Regions from separate parts of the Thermopolyspora sp. NPDC052614 genome, predicted to be linked through region 1. Evidence: predicted binding sites of a transcription regulator. Region 1 holds the regulator's gene; the other holds the start of a gene.

Region 1 (5,706 bases):
GAGCTGCTTGAGGGCGCGCGGGATCGTCTGGTTCACGATCTGCATGGAGCCGCCGCCGACGAGCTTCTTGAACTTGACCAGGGCCAGATCGGGCTCGATACCCGTGGTGTCACAGTCCATCATCAAGCCGATGGTTCCGGTCGGAGCCAACAGGCTGGCCTGCGCGTTGCGGTAGCCGTGGCGCTCGCCGAGGCGCAGGCACTCCTGCCACTGGCGGGTCGCCTCGGCGTGGATGGACTTGGCCATCGGCTCGATGGTGCGCAGGTCGTCGTTGGCGCCCGCGTGCTTGCGCATGACGCGCTTGTGGGCCTCGGCGTTGCGCTCGTAGCCGTCGTACGTGCCGACGACGCCGGCGAGTTCGGCGCTGCGGCGGTAGGAGGTGCCGGTCATCAGCGAGGTGATGGCGGCGGCGAGGGCGCGGCCGCCATCGGAGTCGTAGGCGTGGCCGGTGGCCATCAGCAGCGCGCCCAGGTTGGCGTAGCCGATGCCGAGCTGGCGGTAGGCGCGGGTGGTCTCGCGGATCTTCTCGGTGGGGAAGTCGGCGAAGGTGATGGAAATGTCCATCGCGGTGATGATCAATTCGACGATCTTCACGAAACGCTCGACGTCGAAGGTGTCATCGTCGGTCAGGAATTTCAGGAGATTGATGGAGGCGAGATTGCAGGACGAATTGTCCAGGTGCATATATTCGCTGCACGGGTTGCTCGCCGTGATTCGACCGGTTTCCGGGGAAGTGTGCCAGTCGTTGATGGTGTCGTCGTACTGAATGCCCGGGTCCGCGCACTCCCAGGCGGCCTGGGCCATCTTGCGGAACAGCGCCTTGGCGTCCACCTTTTCAATGACCTCGCCGCTCAGCCGGGCCCGGAGGCCGAACTGCTCGCCCCGCTCGACGGCGCGCATGAACTCGTCGGTGACCCGCACCGAGTTGTTGGCGTTCTGGTACTGGACCGACACGATGTCCTTGCCGCCGAGGTCCATGTCGAATCCGGCGTCGCGGAGGGCGCGGATCTTGTCCTCTTCGCGGGCCTTGGTCTCGATGAACTCCTCGATGTCGGGGTGGTCCACGTCGAGCACGACCATCTTCGCGGCCCGCCGGGTGGCGCCGCCCGACTTGATCGTGCCGGCCGAGGCGTCGGCGCCGCGCATGAAGGACACCGGGCCGCTCGCCGTACCGCCGCTGGACAGCAGCTCCTTGCTGGAGCGGATGCGGGAGAGGTTCACCCCGGAGCCGGAGCCGCCCTTGAAGATGACCCCCTCCTCCTTGTACCAGTCGAGGATCGACTCCATCGTGTCGTCCACGGACAGGATGAAACAGGCGGAGACCTGCTGCGGGGAGGCGGTGCCGACGTTGAACCAGACCGGCGAGTTGAACGCGAAGAGCTGGTGGACCAGGGCGTACTTCAGCTCGTGCTCGAAGATCTCGGCGTCCTCGTCGGAGGCGAAGTAGCCGTGCTCGCGGCCGGTGCGCACGTAGACCCCGACCACGCGGTCCACGAGCTGCTTGAGGCTCCACTCGCGCTGGGGGGTGCCGACGGCGCCGCGGAAGTACTTGGTGGTGACGATGTTGGCGGCGTTCACCGACCAGAAGGTGGGGAACTCCACGCCGCGCTGCTCGAAATTGACCGAGCCGTCGCGCCAGTTGGTCATGACGACGTCACGACGCTCCCAGTCGATCTCGTCATAGGGGTGCACGCCGGGAGTGGTGAAGATCCGCTTCATCTTCAGGCCGGTCCTGCGCCCCCGCTTGCCTCCGCGCGGGGCCGCCCCGCCGGTGGCCTCGCTTGCGGTGTCGGTCATGACTCCCCCTTCCGGGCTCCGCGGAGCCCTTGGTCGAACCGCCGGGCCCCCGCCGAGCCCGGTGCCGGATTGTCCGGGCCCGCCGCCGGGCCCGGTGTTGGACACACGTCGTCCGCGCGCCGCGGCTCCATGACTCTCATGGGGCAAGGAGCCGTTCGCCCGACCCCTGAAGGCCCCCTGAGACCCCTGGTGCCCCTGTGAGGCCCTGTGAGGCACTGCCCCGGCGCGCCTGTTCCTCGCCTTGTCGATCGCTTGTTGATCCGCCGGATTCACGCCCGCTGTTCGTCGCGGACAGCGCGTAGTTGCTTGATCTCGGCCTCGAAGTCGGCAAGTGTCTCGAAGCCGCGGTAGACCGACGCGAACCTGAGGTAGGCCACCTCGTCCAGGTCGCGCAACGGGCCGAGGATGGCGAGCCCCACCTCGTTGGAGGGGATCTCGGCGACGCCGGTCGCCCGGATGGCCTCCTCCACCCGCTGGCCGAGCTTGGCCAGCGAGTCCTCACTGACCGGCCTTCCCTGGCAGGCCCGCCGTACGCCGGCGATGACCTTGTCGCGGGAGAAGGGCTCGGTCACCCCGCTGCGCTTGCTCACCATGAGCAGCACGGTCTCCTGTGTGGTGAACCTGCGCCCGCACTCGGGGCAGGTGCGCCTGCGGCGGATCGCCGCGCCGTCCTCGGTGGAACGGCTGTCGATGACCCTGGTGTCCGGGTGTCGGCAGAATGGGCAGTGCATCGCGCCGTTTCCCCCTTTCCCCAGGACCCCCGGACTTCACGGAACGCTCGCGCACGCCCTGCGGCGTACCACAGTGCGGTAATGGAAACACAAGCTATGGTGAAGTACAGCGGTGTAACTACTACATCTTGTGGTCCCCACCCTAGAAGTGCCCAACCGTGAGCGCAAGTCGAGAGCGGCACCCGGCCGCGAAAGCACTGCTCACCGGCCACAAGACGGCTGCGCCGTCGGCGTGTCGCAACGGGCGGCCGGGACGCGGGTGCGGCTGTGTGACCACGGCAAACGATGCGCCAGAGGGGACATCCGGAACAGACGGGAACTTCCCCGTCACGCGTCAAACGGCGAGCGAACGGCGAGGTTCGGTCAATGGCCGGCCAAGGCGGCCAAGGCGGCAGGGGCGGCGAGGCGGTCCGCGGACGCGATGCTCATGCCGACCCGCGTGCCCAGCAGCAGCGCCCCCGCAACGGCCACCAGGACCGCCACCGCCACCAGGACCCGGCCCCGTCTGGTCAGCCGGACCGGCCGCCGCCCCACCGGCGGCCGCCTCATCGGCCGCCGTCGCTCCGGCCGCCGTCGGGCCGGCTGCCGTCGGGCCACGGTCTCGCGCCCGTAGGCCGCCGTAGCGCCCCGCCGCGCCCTCCCGACCGGCCGCGACCCCGCACCGCCCCCGGCCGCCCCGGCAGGCGCCGTATCGGGGCCCCGGCGCTTCTTCGCGGCGACCCGCGAGTCGGGCGCCGGGGGCGGAGGCCTGTGGCCGGAGGCGCGGCGCGGCGGAGGCGGGGTGGTCCTCGCCGCAAGCTCCGAATCGCGTGACGGCACGGATTCGGTGCGCGGGCCGGAGCTTTTCCGGATCTTTCCCGCTTTGGCCGATCGCATTGCGCACGTAATCGGGATGACCGGGGCAAGGTGTTCGGCGGGCGCTCGGCCGGGAGACGATGTGGCGCTCGCGCGAGCGGGCTCGCCAGGGGGTCTGATCCGGGATGTTGACGCGTCGGGCCGCATTGCCGCCTCCCTAACCGCGAGAATCGGATTCAGAAGTAAGATCGAAATCGAACACCATATCGATCGAACTCCCGTACGATGTTGTACACCACGGCACCGTCATTTTCGAGGACTCTCGAACAATTGTTTGATGATGATCTTGAATAGAGGTACGGTCGCTGTGTGCGACACAAAGAATACGGATCGGAAGGTCGGCACGTGACCGGGTTCGACGGGTCACGCCGCGAGGAGGATTCATGACCGAAAACAACGAGGCGGGCACACCCGTCGACTTGGCGGTACGCCGACGCGACTCCCTGGGGCTCACCCCCCGGCAGCGCAAGATTCTCGAGGTGATCCGCGACTCGGTGCAGCGGCGCGGCTATCCGCCCTCGATGCGCGAGATCGGCGAGGCCGTCCAGCTCACCAGCACCTCGAGCGTGTCGCACCAGCTCACCGCGCTGCAGCGCAAGGGCTACCTGCGCCGCGACCCGCACCGCCCGCGCGCGCTGGAGGTGCGGCTGCCCGGTGAGCCGGTGCTGTGGGTGGACCCCGACGCGGGCACGGAGGAGCCCGGCATCAACCGCCCCACGGCCGCCTACGTGCCGCTGGTGGGCCGCATCGCCGCCGGTGGGCCGATCCTCGCCGAGGAGCGGGTCGAGGACGTCTTCGCGCTGCCCAAGCAGCTCGTCGGCGAGGGCACGCTGTTCCTCCTCCAAGTGGCCGGAGACTCGATGATCGAGGCCGCGATCGCCGACGGCGACTGGGTGGTGGTGCGCCAGCAGCCCGTCGCCGACAACGGCGACATCGTCGCGGCCATGATCGACGGCGAGGCGACGGTCAAGACCTTCAAGCGCAAGGACGGCCACGTCTGGCTCGTCCCGCAGAACTCCTCCTACGATCCGATCCCCGGCGACGAGGCCACGGTTCTGGGTCGCGTGGTGGCCGTCCTCCGCCGCCTCTGACCTCTTCGCGCGCTCCTCGGGCCACCCCAGGCCGCCTCCGGGCGGCCTGGGAGCCGCGGCATCTGCCGATCATCCCGCCATCGGCGCATGGACGTGCTTCGAGGGGCCTGCGGACGCCGCGCACGGGGGCGGCGGCGCACGGCCGGGCGTCGTGTCGGCCACGTGAGGTGGGCACCGGCCTGCCTGCCGCCGGATGAGCGGCGACCGCCCCCGACGAGCCGAGAGTGACGGGTGCGGGGTAAGCGATCAGATCGCCGGGCCGCGAAGCGCCGGGAGAGCTTGACGCTCCGGCACCGGCCCAGCAGCGCTCGGCGGGTCCAGCAGCGCCCGGCGGGGCCGACAGAGACCCCGCCGGGGGACGTTCACCCGACGGACGCCGTCAGGGGACGATGTTGACCAGCTTCGGCGCGCGGACGATCACCTTGCGGGGGGCGCCGGACAGGTAGCCCTGGACCTTCTCCGAGGCGAGCGCCAGGGCCTCCAGGTCGGCGTCGGAGATGTCCGGGGAGACCTCCAGGCGGTCCCTGACCTTGCCGGCGACCTGGACGACGCAGGTGACCGACTCGACGACCAGCAGGGCGGGGTCGGCCTCGGGCCAGGGGGCGCGGGCGATCGTCGGGCCGTGGCCCAGCCGCTCCCAGCCCTCCTCGGCCGCGTACGGCGCGACCAGGGAGAGCATGATGGCCAGCGTCTCGGCGGCCTCGCGGACGGCGGGGTCGGCCGCGCCGGGGCCGGAGTCGATCGCCTTGCGGATGGCCGAGGTCAGCTCCATCATGCGGGCCACGGCGACGTTGAACCGCTGCGCCTCGATCAGCCGGGTGACCTCGTCGATCGTGCGGTGGGTGACCCGGCGCAGTTCCTCGTGGCCGCCCGCGAAGGAGATGCCGGGGGCGGTGGCGGCCCCGGCCTCGACCATCACGCGGAAGGCGCGGGACAGGAACTTCTGCGACGCGCCCGGCGAGACGTCGGCCCAGTCGATGTCGTCCTCCGGCGGCCCGGCGAAGACCATGGTCAGCCGGATCGCGTCGACGCCGAACTCCTCGATCTGCTGGCCCAGATCGACGCCGTTGCCCAGCGACTTCGACATGGCCTTGCCGCCGTTGATCACCTGGCCCTGGTTGAGCAGCCGGGTGAACGGCTCGGTGAAGTCGACCATGCCCATGTCGTACAGGACCTTGGTGAAGAACCGCGCGTACAGCAGGTGCAGCACGGCGTGCTCCACGCCGCCCACG
Region 2 (5,706 bases), on a different contig from region 1:
GTGTGCCCACCAGCACCCGTACTCGACTCATGTCGACGTCCTCTCGCATGTGGCCGTCCCGTTGGCGCGGACGGCCCTTCCGGCCATGGCCTGACCTGCGGCGTGCCCCAACGGATCCCCTCCCGGGACGCCGTTGAAACGGCCTGGTCATGACCCATGAGGTTACGACCCGACACCGACAGAAAACTCATCGCGCATCCGACAAGATTTTCGAGCTTTATCGGAGTGAGTACTCACTTCGCTATTGACGGAGTGAGTACTCACTCCGTATGGTGGACGCATGACACAGACCCCACCCCGGCGCAGGGCGCCGGGCATGAGCCCCGAGCGGCGCAAGGCGATGATCGTCTCCGCCGCGCTTCCCCTCCTGGCCGAGTACGGCACCGCCGTCACCACCAGCCAGATCGCCAGGGCCGCCGGCATCGGCGAGGCCACGATCTTCCGCGTCTTCGCCGACAAGGAGGAGCTGCTCGGCGCCTGCATGAAGGAGGCGGTCCGGCCCGACCACGCGGTCAAGGAGATCGCCTCCATCCCGCTCGACCAGCCGCTGTCCGCCCGGCTCGTCGAGGCCCTCGAAGCGCTCGACGCCCACCTGACCCGCATCGGCACAATCGCGGGGGCGCTGATGGCCGGAGGCCACCGAGGTCGCGGCGCCTCCGGCGATCCCACCGCGCCCAGGGATCGCGGCAGGCCGGGCTCGCGCGGCGTGGACGCCAGGGCCGCGTCGATGGCGATGATCCGTGACGCGGTCGCCGACCTCTTCGAGCCGGAGCGGGACTCGCTGCGCCTCTCCGCCGAGCAGACCGCCGCCATCTTCGTCGGCCTGATGTTCGCCCGTCCCCGTCTGACCGCCGCCCGATCCTCCCAGGCCGCCCGCGCGGACTCACCGGGCGGGACGAACGCAACGGCTCCGCAGGACCCAGTGGACCAGGTGGACCCAGTGGACCAGGCGGGCCAGGCGGATCGCGCCGACCAGGCGGAGGGGGATCGGACGCCCTCGTCGAGCGCCCTGCTTGAGATCAGCCCGGCCGAGCTGGTCGAGGTGTTCCTGCACGGTGCCCTCGCTCCCGGACACGAGCCTCACGAGCGCCAAAATCCCCACGAGCCAAAGGAGGAAGGGTGACCATCGCCCTCAACCACACGATCGTCCCCGCCCTCGACCATCAGGAGGCGGCGAGCTTCCTCGCCGTCGTCCTGGGCCTGGAGTGCCTGCCCCCCTCCGGCGCGAAGGGCCACTTCATCCCGGTCAAGGTCAACGACGAGCTCACGCTGGAGTTCATGACCGTCGATTGCCCGGTGGGCGTGCACCTCGCCTTCGACGTGGACCCCGACGCCTTCGACGGCGTCCTGGCCCGCCTGCACGATCTCGGCGTCCCGTACGGAAACCGCCCCTGGAGCCCGGACAACGGCCGCACCGACCACCCGCTGTGCCCGCGCGGGCTGTTCTTCACCGACCGCACCGGCAACCTCTACGAGGTCATGTCCCCCCGCTGACGGCGCGGCGCTCCGCACGCGTTCACCCACCCGGCTCCGATCGGCGCCGTGCTCGACTGTCGGCGATCGGCCGTAGAGTGGCTTCGTCCACGCGGTCGTCCACAGGGAGGAAGTACATGGCCGAGCACGCCGAGGAGCCGGTGGGCGAGCGGCTGACGCTGATGGCCGTGCACGCCCATCCCGACGACGAGGTGCTCAGCACGGGCGGCGTGTTCGCGCAGGCCGCCGAACGGGGCATCCGCACCGTTCTGGTCACCTGCACCAACGGAGAGCAGGGGGACGGCGAGGGCGGCGCGAAGCCCGACGAGGACGGGCACGACGAGGCGGAGGTCAAGGCGAGCCGCCTGGCCGAGCTCCAGCGGTCGGCCGCCCACCTCGGCATCGAGCACGTCGAACTGCTGGGGTACCGGGACTCCGGCATGCCCGGCTGGGCCGCGAACGAGCACCCCGAGGCGTTCTGCAACATCCCGGTCGAACGCGCGGCGGAGCCGCTGATCGCGCTCATGGAGCGCTACCGCCCGGACGTGGTGGTGACCTACGACGAGAACGGCGGATACGGCCACCCCGACCACATCCAGGCCCACCGCATCGCCGTGTACGCGACCGAGACCAGCGGAATCCCGGCCAAGCTCTACTACACGACCGTGCCACGGCGGCGATCCAGGGAGCTCTTCGAACGCCTGCGCGCCACCCAGCCTGATTTCGACTTCGAGTTGCCGCCGGACTTCGGCACGCCCGATGAGGAGATCACCACGTTCGTGGACGTGTCCCCTTACGTCGAGCAGAAGCGCAAAGCGCTGGAGGCGCACGTCAGCCAGGCCGACAGCATCTTCTTCCTCCGCCTGCCCGTCGAGGCCCAGCACGAGATCTTCGGCGGCGAGGCGTTCATCCGCCGCCTCAATCGCGTCAACGCCCCGGATCGGGAGGACGACCTGTTCTCCGGGTTCTCGACAGGTGTGTGATCATCGCAGCCCGGGGTTTCGTCACCGTAGTCGCGTGGACGCCCCTGGATCGCGAGGACGACCTGTTCGCCGGGTTCCCTGCGCACGCATGATCACCGCAATCCGAGGTTATGTCCGCCGAGCAATGGATTCGCCGCGTTAGGACGTCATCGGTCGGTCCAGGTCCGGCTCAGGTCCGCCCTCTCGCGCGGGTCAGCGCACCCCGCTTGGACGGAACTGCACGCTGATCCGGGGGCCGAGGACCTTGGCGCACTTGGGGACGGCGTGCTCCCAGGTGCGCTGGCAGGTCCCGCCCATGACCAGCAGGTCGCCGTGGCCGAGTTCGTGCCGCCGGGCGTGCCCGCCGCCGCGCGGGCGCAGCAGCAGCGCGCGCGGAGCGCCGAGCGAGAGGATCGCCACCATCGTGTCCTCGGTGCTGCCGCGGCCGATCGTGTCGCCGTGCCAGGCGACGCTGTCGCGGCCGTCGCGGTACAGGCACAGCCCGGCCGTGCGGAACGGCTCGCCCAGCTCACGGGAGTAGTACGCGTTCAACGCGTCGATGGCCTCCTCCAGCAGGGGATCCGGCAGCGCCTCGTCCTCGCCGTAGAACTTGACCAGACGAGGCACGTCGACCACCCGGTCGTACATCCACCGTCGTTCGGCACGCCACGGCACGTTTCGCATCAGTCGCCCGAACAGCTCGTCGGCCCCGCCGAGCCATCCGGGTCGCACGTCGACCCAGGCCCCGTGGGCCAGCTCGGCGCGGTGGACCGTGCCTTCGAGGGGCCCCGGCCCGGTCTCCTCACACCAGTCCAGCAATGACCCTTGGAATACGCCTGTCATAGCGACAGTGTACGTCCCGATTTCAAACACATATTCGATCAAGCCTCGATTGATGGCCGCCTGGCTTCCCCAGATAGGCGATGGCCTCGCCGATCGCCCAAGCACGGCACGCCCACGGACGGCGCTTCCGCCTGCTCACCTCCCGTGCGGGGAGGGGTGGACGATGGTCGGCCTTCGCGGCGGGCCTCCTTATGGGCTTGTTTTCGCGTGGCTTGGACCTGCGTGGCGTGGACGGCGATCCCGCCGGTGCGCCTGCGATGCGGGGAGAGGTGGCGGGGAGAGGTGGCGGGGAGAGGCGGCGGAGAGAGGGGGACGACGGTCAGCCTTCTCGGCGGGCGCGGGCGCGGCGCTTGCCCTCGTGCATCGCCTGGACTCGTGCGGTGGGGATGGTGCGCCCTTCCTCGATGAGGTCGGCGGGCACGCGGCAGGGCACGGGCATGTGCTCGGCCCAGGGGTCGTGGTCGGCGAGCAACGTGGGCACGGTGCGGACGGTGAAGTCGGAGGGGTGGACGCGGCCGAGGTCCTCCCAGGCCACGGGGAACGAGACCGGCAGGCCGGGACGGAGGCGGGGGCTGTAGGCCGCCACCACGGTCGCTCCGCCGGCGCGGGAGGAGTCGAGCAGGACCCGGCCGCCGCGGTCTTCGCGGATGTAGGCGGTGGTCGCCAGTTCGGGGTCGAGGCGCTCGGCGCGGGCGGCCAGGGCGCGGGTGGCCGCGGCCACCTCCTCGTGCGTCGCGTCCGGCTCGACCGGGACGAACACGTGCAGCCCCTTCGCCCCGCTGGTTTTGACGACGCCGGTCATACCGGCTTCGGCGAGAGTTTGCCGTACCAGGTGGGCGGCGCGTACCGCCAGGTCGAACGCGTCCGGGGACGGTGGGTCGAGGTCGAGCACCAGATGAGTGGGGTGGTCCCAGCGCTCGGCCCGGAACAGCGCCGGGTGATACTCCACCGCGCGCTGGTTGCCAAACCACAGCAAGGTGCGCCGGTCGTCGCACAGCGCATAGGTGACCTCGCGCCCGGAGCTCTCGGCCCACATCGCGACCCTCGGCACCCACACCGGGGTGTATTTGGGCAGGTTCTTCTGCATGAACGCGTCCTGGCCGCGCAGGATGCGCATCACCGACAACGGTCTCCCCGCCAGATGAGGGATGATCCGCTCGGCGACGGCGTCCAGATAGTCGATGAGGTCACGTTTGGCGGCGTCCGCCCCTTCGAACAGCGGCTGGTCGAGATTGGTCAGCGCCACCCCGTCCCGCGTCTCGCCGCCGGAGTCGTCCTTCCTGCTCAACGGGCACCGCCTGTGAGCGCCGCGATCATGTGCCCGCCATCTGCCGAGCCGGTCGGTCCCCGCGATCCAGTGTCATCCATGTCCTCAGCCTGCCCTCCGGTCGCGGAATGACTCGATGATCTCGGATGATTCCGCTCTCACCCTTCCCATGCGACCACACGCCTCCGACAAACACACAAGACCGAGACCGGGGGTGCGGGTGGAGTCTCCGGGGCACGGCGGGCGCGGTAGGAGGCGGCCTTGATGTGGTTTCGGCGGGTGGTGGGGTGAAGCGGCGGTGCCGGGGAGGGGTTGCTGACGTCCGCACTGCCTCGCCCGATCCTGGTGGAGGGCCACCTGAGCCGCTCTCGCTGCCGGATCACCGGCGGCCTCCGCCTTCCCTGAGGGCGCGTTGGCGTCGGCCTCATCATGGACGGCGCGGCGCTGTCCCACCTGGGCGGAACGGTGATCGCCGCTGATCACCTGGAGATCGGCGGGGGCCTGCGGGCCGAGAAGGGGTTCGACTGCGAGGGCGCCTGGGGCCTGATCGCCGTCGGCTGGATCCTGGCGACCGCCATCGCCGCCGGTCCCACCCCTCTCTCCGCCGCGCCTGAAGCGGGATGGTCGGCGGGTGGGTCAGACGTAGGTGTCGTAGCCGAGCTTCACCGCCACGAGAAGGCCGCACAGGGCCGCGAGGACGCGCAGGGACTGCCCGGGAAGGCGGCGGGCGATCGCCGGGCCGATCCAGCCGCCGACCAGGAAGCCTGCGGCGAGTGGGAGGACGGCGGACCACTGGACCGGGCCGAACAGGGCGAAACCGATGGCGGCCACGGTGTTCGCCAGCATGGCCAGAACGTTCTTGATCGCGTTGATCGTGGCGGGCGTGCGATCGAGTACGGCGGTGAGGATTGCCATCATCAGCACGCCGCCCGCCGCGCCGAAGTAGCCGATGTAGATCGCGACCGCGAACAGGGCGGCACGGAACAGGATGCCGTGGTCCCCGCGTTGCCGGTCGCCTCGGCCCAGGCGGGGCGGGCGCAGCAGCAGAAGCGAGGCCCCTGCGATCAGTAGCGGCGCGATCAGCTCGAACGTCGCCGACGGCGTCACCAGCAGCAGCGCCGCGCCGGTGGCGCCGCCAAGCACGCCGAGCAGGCCCAGCCG

Evidence for each region. The regulator LexA, encoded in region 1, represses DNA repair genes until DNA is damaged. The targets are predictions, from matches to a motif close to TCGAACANNTGTTCGA.
Region 2: the regulator LexA is predicted to act here: its motif matches at 3,301-3,316, upstream of AB0K60_RS07505 (alpha-ketoglutarate-dependent dioxygenase AlkB).

What each region holds. Positions count from the first base shown of each region.
Region 1 is NZ_JBFATZ010000001.1:180,820-186,525, reverse strand. Features, by position in the region: gene AB0K60_RS00745 (vitamin B12-dependent ribonucleotide reductase) at 1-1,797, opposite strand, end outside; gene nrdR (transcriptional regulator NrdR) at 2,067-2,528, opposite strand; gene AB0K60_RS00735 (hypothetical protein) at 2,892-3,077, opposite strand; gene lexA (transcriptional repressor LexA) at 3,767-4,474, shown strand; gene leuS (leucine--tRNA ligase) at 4,854-5,706, opposite strand, start outside.
Region 2 is NZ_JBFATZ010000003.1:190,087-195,792, reverse strand. Features, by position in the region: gene AB0K60_RS07525 (exo-alpha-sialidase) at 1-31, opposite strand, end outside; gene AB0K60_RS07520 (helix-turn-helix domain-containing protein) at 281-1,123, shown strand; gene AB0K60_RS07515 (VOC family protein) at 1,120-1,494, shown strand; gene AB0K60_RS07510 (PIG-L family deacetylase) at 1,611-2,456, shown strand; gene AB0K60_RS07505 (alpha-ketoglutarate-dependent dioxygenase AlkB) at 2,649-3,278, opposite strand; gene ligD (non-homologous end-joining DNA ligase) at 3,598-4,566, opposite strand; gene AB0K60_RS07495 (sulfite exporter TauE/SafE family protein) at 5,182-5,706, opposite strand, start outside.